DNA from 2 places in the Bacillus sp. C1 genome. Region 1 is predicted to be linked to the other one. Evidence: riboswitches for the same ligand, from Rfam matches in the RefSeq annotation. Region 1 holds a riboswitch; the other holds the start of a gene.
The links. Region 1 has a riboswitch for magnesium ahead of ACX5JI_RS18785 (LCP family protein). Riboswitches for the same ligand answer to the same signal wherever they lie in the genome.
Positions count from the first base shown of each region.

Region 1 (4,547 bases):
ACATCAAATGGGAAATGTACGCCAACCCAAATTCTTGAAAGAGCAATGAGAACGGCTGATACTAAAAGGATGAATCCTAAACGGTTATAATATAGCCATACTGTAACGGCAATAATAAATGCACTAGTAGCATGATCACTAGGAAAAGAAGAGTTTGCAGCGTGTTCAACAAGTTGATTTATATGCAAGTGAGAAACAAATGGTCTGTCTCTATAGAAGAAGAGTCCAATTATTCTATTTAGTGTAAAACCAAGGCTACATGCTAACATGGTTTGAAAGATTACGATTCGACTTTTTTGTTTATTGAATATCCAAAAAAATAAGAAAGCGATAATTAATATATACTGAGCGTATTCAGCAAAAAATATCATTATATAATCTAATACAATATTTTTATTTACTTGTTGATTAATACGTTCGAAAATTTCGTAGTCTACGTAGCGTGTTGAAAGTAACATTTTTTCCTCCATAAAGTAGTGAATTTGGGTTCTTACTATTTTACTTTATTGAAAATTGAGATATTTAAAAGTATTCCCATCGCCATTAAATTTGCTATTAATGAACTGCCACCAAAACTAATAAACGGAAGAGGTGTCCCTGTAAGAGGAAATAGCCCTGTAATTCCTCCTAAATTGACAATAGACTGTATGCCGATCATGCTCCCTATACCAATTGCTATAAAACTTCCAAATGGGTCTTTACATTGTTGTGAGATTTTAAAAGAACAAAGTACGATATTCAATAATCCGATTAAAATAATGAACACACCAATAAACCCAAGCTCTTCAGAAATAATAGCCATAATAAAGTCTGTATGAGGTTCTGGCAAATAACCATATTTTTGAATGCTATTCCCTAAGCCGCGACCACTTATTCCTCCAGAACCAATAGCAATGAATGAATTTACAAGTTGATATCCATTTCCTTGTACGTCATGAAATGGATTGAGGGCAGTTGTAATACGTGCCATTTGAACTTCTGATAGACCATATTTAATTAAAAAATATAAAGATGGTACCCATAAAATAGAGCTTAAAGAAAACCATTTTAGAACAGCGTTTATATTGATCCCAGAGCAAAGAAAGATACTCATTCCTATCGCTAATATGAGAAGAGCAGAGCCTAAATTTGGTTGCTTATAGATAAGGAAAAAGGTTGTAATGAGAAAGAAAATAATTTTTCCACTTCCATACCAAGCTGGTTTATGAAAGTGTTGGCGTATGGCGAAAAAACGAGCCATTACAATTATGGTTCCTAATTTTATGAATTCAGCTGGTTGTATTCCAAATATCCATGATTGTGCATTGTTAACAACCTTTCCTTTCCATAGAACTAAGAAAAGTAGCAAAATACCCCCTGTCACAATAATTACTGAGATGATGCGCTTTTTCCATATTCGAAAAGGAAGAGTCATACAAATGATCAATCCGGCAGTTCCTAAGAAAAACTTGGTTAACTGAGAACGAAAGAAATGATCACTGTTATAACCGTAATGTTGCACAGCAACGATAGAGCTCGCACTATAAAGCATGATGAGACCTATCGTACATATAATAAAAAGAGAGAGGAGTAATCGGTAATCGAGTAACTTTAATGTTTTTTTCATTTGTATCTATCTCTTTCTATATAGGATTAAAGGTTTTCCGCATAGTGTTAAATCCGATATCCTTATATTATGTTTTTAAGCATTATAAACAGGATATAAAAATAATGAATCAGTATTTTCTAGAGAAGGAAGAGAGAAATGTAAAGAAATCATTTCGTTATGCTGTAATGAAAATACTTCAACTAGAAACGAGGTATTGCGAAGCCTTCTGTTTATGTGAATAAGAGTATTTTTCTTCTCTTTTTTTGATAAACAGATCTATTACATTCTCAATTTGTTGAGAGTCAATTGTGAGCATCATATTTACAATAATATCTATCGGTTGTTTATCTAATAATTGTTGTGCTTTATCATTACATAAATTAGTAAGAATATAATATTGTGTTTTTCGGTTAAGATAACTTAAAATTTCAGCACTTTTTTCATTAGGCAAATAATTGATGAACCATAGTTGTTCTTGGTAAGAAAGATTTTTCATTTCGAGTGCAATATCATACGGCTGTTTTTTTAGAATTAATTTCATTTTTAGTCCCTCCTTATTTACATACCAAGTTCATATTTTTGAATTCATACAAATCACTGTGTAGTGCTGTTATTTGGGGGGATTTCACATTCTTATACAAAAATCCCCTCTAGTATTCAACTAGAGGGGATGAAAAAAGACATGACTAAATAAAACGTTACTCCCCTAGTCGAGCTTTGGCACTATACAACGTAAAGTAATGAAGAGTCATTACTTAGCTATCTTAAGAAGAGCCTTAATCCGACAATTCCTGTTCTACCCATTGGCATCTTTCGATATTTTTGGGCAATAGCCTGTGTTTGTATAGGAGCCTCACCTAACAGGTTTAGCTAATATGAACTTGTTGTTTCTTTCGTGTAGAAAGCATAATATATTATTTTTTAATTTGTCAAGTGCGAAATTGTGCTTTTTCATAGATTTGTAAAGTGTAACGTATTGGCTTAAATTTCAGTATCTAGACTTATGAAATAGACGAAGTGGTACTATAGATGAATTTTTTTTATGTAAACAGAAAAAAAGGAATCTAACAAAAGTTACAGCAGATTTTGAAGTGTATCGCTTATTTTTAGGTTGCATAGAAAGTGAAACTTTAATCAGAGGGGGGGCTTCATCCTTCTCTGATTAAAAGCCCTCACCAATCGGGCTTTTACGGACAGCCCGACCCTCACCTATCTTCCTTGCTTCTCTTTAAATCTTGAGGTGGGGGGGCTTACTGCCCGTTAAAGCGGGATAAACAGAAAACCAGAAAAATTATGATATGGAGATTATATTCAGAAAATCTTACAAATCGTATCTTTTTCTGCTTAGTTTACAATTACCGGTTGATTCTGCTTTTTTTTCGGTGTAGTCTATACCTGTATAAAGCTGATGTATGAACAGGTTCTTTTATTTCTCACATAAAAGGCTGGATCGGCACGAAAGAAGATTGTTAGCTTATGTATTAAAAATCGTATATTTCTTTGTTAGGTGAGGCTCCTGTATAGAGAAACGCTGCTGCCCAAAAATGTCGAGAGACGCCAATGGGTCAACAGGAACGGTCGAATTAAGGCCCTTCTTAATGTAGCTGGTTTCAAACCTATGCTATACAGTGCTAAAACTCAACGAGGAGGAAAGTACAGCATGCCTATTACCTATTAACAACGTATGTTAATTTGTTTCATTCGTTTTTTGTAGTATGCAGACCTTTGCTCATCGCTGAGTTAAAGGTCTTTTTTGTGTGAAAAAGTTCTCTCATATGCTTTATATGGTCAATTTTGTTAAGAGAGGATGTATGAGAATGAAAAAAAATTGGTTTTATCAAAATAAAATAAAGGTTATTTTGGGGACCTTATTTATTTTTCTGTTTTTGGGCGGAAGCTATATATATTCTCAATTCAATCATTTCAACAATAAAACATATCATGGATTAGAGAGGGGGCGGAAATCTGTAAAACGAATAAATGATATATCACCCTTAAAAAATAATATTTCTATTCTCATTATGGGGGAAGATAATAGTGAAACGAGAGAAGGGGAATATGGGGAAAAGGCTCGGACAGACGCATTATTGTTAGCTACTATAGATAAAAGCGATAGCTCAGTTAATCTAGTAAGTATTCCAAGAGATACGAAAGTGTATATACCGACTAAAGACAAAGCAGATAAAATTGCTCACGCCCATGCCTTTGGAGGGATCGATAGTACAGTAGATACGGTAGAGAAATTTTTAGATATACCGGTTGATTATTATATTAAATTCAATTTTGATTCATTCCTTAATCTTATCGATATAATTGGAGGTATCGATGTTGATGTTCCTGTTACTTTTACGGAACAAGACAGTAAAGATACTCCTGATGCTATTCATTTAAAGAAAGGATACCAACATTTAAACGGTGAACAGGCATTAGCATTAGTGAGAACGCGCCACATTGACAATGATTTTATGAGAGGTAAGCGTCAGCAATTAGTAATTGAAGCCATTGGGAAAAAGTTAGTGAACATAAAGTCTTTAGGAAAATTTGAGGAGATTTTAGATCAAGTTAGTCCACATGTAGCGACGAACCTTAGTACAATGGATTTACTTTCTATCGCAGGTACTATGATGGGAAAACCAGTAACAATTACGAAACAGCAAATTAAGTGTAATGATAATTATACGAATGGGATTTATTATGCTCAGCCTGATCCAAAAAGTGTTCGAGAAATTTCACAAACTTTAAAACAAGTTTTGGAGAAATGATAGATTTTATATATAAATACAAATTAAAAAACGAACATCAAACCATTCTTTTCAGATGGATGAGAGCATCCGGCCAGTTCCTTTTTTAGCCCCATCCTATGTGAAAACAGAAGGAGAAAACGAGTGAAGGTCTCTGTCTGTTCTTCATAACCATAATGTATCTGTTAGAAAATCAAATTGGATTTATATATTTGCTC
Region 1 is NZ_JBTMZT010000007.1:152,074-156,620, reverse strand. Features, by position in the region: gene ACX5JI_RS18800 (undecaprenyl-diphosphatase) at 1-458, opposite strand, end outside; gene ACX5JI_RS18795 (FtsW/RodA/SpoVE family cell cycle protein) at 494-1,606, opposite strand; gene ACX5JI_RS18790 (magnesium transporter MgtE N-terminal domain-containing protein) at 1,785-2,129, opposite strand; M-box (ykoK) riboswitch at 2,285-2,460, opposite strand; M-box (ykoK) riboswitch at 3,081-3,244, shown strand; gene ACX5JI_RS18785 (LCP family protein) at 3,406-4,350, shown strand.

Region 2 (4,547 bases), on a different contig from region 1:
AGTAAAGATGAAATTGCCAATTATTTAGAAGCATATGCAAAACATTTTTCCATACCGGTGAGATTAAATATGAATGCTTTAAAAATAAAGAAGAAGGGGAGCGTGTTTGAAGTATATACATCTAAAGAAATTATGCAATCTAAACGAGTTATTATCGCATCAGGAGCTTTTCAGCAATCCTTTATTCCCTCTATTTCTCAAAACTTGTCACATAATATTTTTCAAATTCATTCTTCACAATATCAATCACCAATGCAAATTCCAGATGGGCCAGTTCTTGTAGTAGGAGGAGGGAACTCCGGCACACAAATTGCGGTAGAGCTTGCGAAAACTCATGATGTTACGATTGCTGTCAGTCATCCACTGTCATTTTTACCATTAAAAATAATGGGAAGGAGTATTTTTTCTTGGCTGGAAACGATAGGCCTATTATATGCTGGCACAAATACAAGGCGGGGAAGATGGTTTAGGCAGCGGAAAGATCCGATATTTGGTTTTGAATGTAGAGAGCTCATTCGTAATGGGAAGATAACAGTGAAACCTAAAGTAGTAAATGCATTGCAGCATAAAGTAGTTTTTTCAGATGATAGCACTTGCGATGTCCAGAACATAATATGGTCTACAGGCTTCACGCCAAATTATCGGTGGATTGAAGTGGAAGGAGCGGTTAATCAGGAAGGGTTTCCTATTCATACAAGAGGCGTAAGTAAAGTGCAAGGATTATACTATATTGGATTACCGTGGCAACATCAAAGAGGATCAGCTCTTCTTTGTGGTGTGGGCCAAGATGCAGAATTTGTATGTTCCAGTATTCAAAAAGAAGATTCAATATTGACCAAAAAAATAGGTCGGTAGCAATTCCTACCGACCAACTATATGTACAGCAATTAGGAGAGGTCAAACTTTCATTACATTTATTATAATTCGTTCTGACAATTTAGAAAACTAGAAAGTGATCGTTATATGTTGAGAAAGTTTTTTGTACCGTAATATATGGAGTATTAAGAATATCGTATGTAAAATAGGTAATATAGACCTCCTATTAAGAGGTAATCATGCTATATTTTGTATTTTTTTGAAATGAATTATGATAGATTTATAATATGCATATATTTATTAAAATATGTAAGGTGTTTTTCGTATATTTATCAATAGAGAGAGGGATACAATATGAAATTTGATGACCAACGTTTACTTGGAATTCGATTAGGTTCTTTACTTATAACAGGAGAGAATCAATATTTAGTCATAAAGAAAAAAGAACATTATTCCTTATTAAATATTGAAACGCTGGAGTGCACACCTCTGGAAGTGTCATTGGAGCATCTTGAAGAAATGCTTCATGAGGATCTTCAAGAAAGTATAAAGGAGATTATTGCACCTGAACATTTAAAGATTGTGGCTAAAAATATAATATAAAAAAGCTGGAAAAAAACCAGCTTTTTTATATTATAGGCGCTTTTCGTTATATACCTACAACTAAGTGGATATAAGTATTTGAGAATCACTGTGTGCAGATACAGACTCTTAAAATATTATTCTACAAATTCTTCAACCCATCCATGATCGATTAATACTTGAATGTATTCTTGCATATCGGTTAATTTGTTAGTGATGAGTTGTTCAACAATAATATTACATTCACCTTTTTCGAAGTTTATAAATATTTCCTTTACTTTTGAAAACTGGGTTTGATGATTGAAAGCTGGAAGTTCGATGACATCACCTATACATGGTTTCATGTTAGAGTTGAAATGTTTCGCGCAACATCTAATGGAACTTTCTTTTTCAGAAATATAGCATATATTTTGGTTCATCACTATTTTCATGTTATAAATCCCACCTATATAATGAATTTGTATTTCATAATAATTCTTTTCATTTTTTAAATTGAATCTTCTAGTGTAGTTGTATCTATATTTTTCCCATCCATTGTTATTTGTATTTGTTGGTTCGGATTTGCTGCTACGATCCAAGCGTTTGGTAAAAATCGATCTTCATGAGATAAGGTAGATGGTGAATTTCGAACTTTTCCCCATAAATATAATGTGGCTGAAGAGCCTCCATCCATAGCCATTGCATTTATGGCACCTTTTTCATAGAGAATGTCTTGACATTCCTTTAAAGTGGCCCCAATACTATGTGCTTGTCTACCATCGATAACGAGAAACATGAGAGATCCATCTTGTTTTTGTGCCATTATACTACGCGGTGCAGACCCCCAGCCGCCATCTCCCTCTGTTATCATTTTTTCTCCATCTACAATTAATTGCGGCATAAAGCCAGCTGCTGAAATAACGTGTTTAGCTAATAATTGTTTGGCAGAGTAGTTTCCTGTTATCATTTCACCAAATTCTGTTAAACCAGAAATAATGGTAGGAGCATTGTTATCATGGTTCGTATTAATAATTTTTCCATCCTCGATTACAATTCCAGTAGCAATATTGCCGCCGCCTCTACCTGTTTCATCAGAAAATCCACTTGCGTTTACAGCAACAAGGGCATGATTACGCTTAGCCATGACACTAATTTTTTCACCTTTTTCTGATCCTTGTGTTCCTTGGTGAGTAGCGAGTTTCACATTAAACGGATTACTAATAGTAACTAGTTTTCCTTCGAAATGAAAGCGAGTATTTGCAGTGCTTTTAATCGTTTCTATATCGATTTTTAAAGGTGCATGTTTTAATTCTTTTAATCTCTTCGCAGTCATTTTTCCATAAATACGATTCCTACTATTAATCCATTTTGGATTATGGATACGATCTGTTAATGTATTCAATTCTTCTTTCGGTAGAAAAGTATATTTCGCAAATTGCGGATGTTGAGATGTTAATATGCTTTCAGCAATAATGACACGAAAATCATGACCGTAGCTCGTACCAAATAATACGCCACTACCAATTAGTATAAAAATGAACAGAAGGATTATAAATCTTTTTAAAATTTTTCTTAGACGTTTCAATATGTTTTCCTCCACTAAGTATAGTTGTATATATACGTGATGATCCCTTACATTCACTTTATATAGCTTTTAAAAAGGGATGAGAAAGAAGAGGAATGATGACTTTTTGTTAAAACGAAATCATTACGGTTTAAATGTTATTCCTAGTCAATTCTTCTTCATAGTAGGTGACATATAAACAACGCATTAGGAGCTAAGAGAATACAAATATACAATTTCACTTTGTACAATCATCATAGCTATAAATGAGAAATAGTGTTTTTTCTTTAACGTTCATTTCCATGCTGTGCGCCTCCTTTAGTAAATACATGGATTGTTTATTTTTAACTTCATATGATAAATGGTTCATGTACAGTTCTTTGTATAAGAACAACCCCTCTAGTTATTCAACGAGAGGGGGGCAAAATTGTATACGTAAATAAAGCTAAACTTCCCCCTAGTCGAGTTTTGGCACTATACAACGTAAAGGATGAAGTTTCATCACTTAGCTATCTTAAGAAGAGCCTTAATCCGACAATCCCTGTTCTACCCATTGGCATCTTTCGATATTTTTGGGCAATAGCCTATGTTTGTATAGGAGCCTCACCTAACAGGTGTAGCAATTATAATATTATGCGTTTCTTTCGTGTAGAAAGCATAGCTAGTATTTTTGGAATTGTCAACAGAATATTATCTTGCTTTTTACTAAAAAAATTTTGGGTTTATATGTGATTTTTCCATATTAGCATTTGAATGCTGCGAAATAGATGGATTTATATACGAATTTGTTTATTTTTTAGAAATAGCGAACAGAAAAAATGTAACAAAACATATAGAGAATTTTGAACGTTACGTTTTATTTTTCAATGTAACGTAGTGAATGACACATTGGAAAAATCATAGAAATAATATGTTTTTCATTAAGTTCAATATCCGTTTTTTTGGTAGAATCGGAAGCGTACTATCCTTGTGCAAGTACAGGGGATGAAAATTTAAAATTGTAAAAGTATTTTATTATCTAAGCGGATATTTCGTTTGAGAATAGAATGACAAATTGAAAAATAACATTTCAAGATGGAATTAGATTGGTGGAATCCCATCTTGAAGGATTGAGTGATGAGGGAGAAGAGAAAACAAAGGATTCTGTAGTTTTCTCATGTGAGAACCATGATGTAGAGTAATGTTTAAGATGTTCGTGTCTTAGCATGTAAACAAAGCAGAGGCTACTAAGGTGAAAACAAACGTTATAAAAGGCTAAGTATCATTGGATGAGACTATTAAACAAATAAAAGTTTTTACAGTTCTAATAAAGTAATAATCTCTCCAATAATCCCTTCATGTTGATGAACACCCAAATCTGAGTTTGTCATTATGACAGCACCACTACCTTTATATGGGTATGCAAGCATGAAACATTGGAACCCAACGCCCCAACCAAGTGAAGATATTTCTATTTCTTCGTCTGATTTATCGAGAAACACACCTAGACCAGTCCACTTTGAACTACCTTGAGGAGAAATCATTTCTTTGATAATTTTCGAAGACAGACCGAGTTTGCTATTGCCGTGCAAAGAATGAATGACTTCTATTACTAAAGTAGCTATAT
Region 2 is NZ_JBTMZT010000006.1:61,975-66,521, forward strand. Features, by position in the region: gene ACX5JI_RS17335 (flavin-containing monooxygenase) at 1-855, shown strand, start outside; gene ACX5JI_RS17340 (hypothetical protein) at 1,171-1,419, shown strand; gene ACX5JI_RS17345 (hypothetical protein) at 1,536-1,829, opposite strand; gene ACX5JI_RS17350 (phosphodiester glycosidase family protein) at 1,886-2,962, opposite strand; M-box (ykoK) riboswitch at 3,388-3,563, opposite strand; partial or broken gene ACX5JI_RS17355 (serine hydrolase domain-containing protein) at 4,237-4,547, opposite strand, start outside.
Region 2: it holds a riboswitch for magnesium, as region 1 does, so the genes downstream of both, ACX5JI_RS17350 (phosphodiester glycosidase family protein) here and ACX5JI_RS18785 (LCP family protein) in region 1, are expected to answer to the same signal.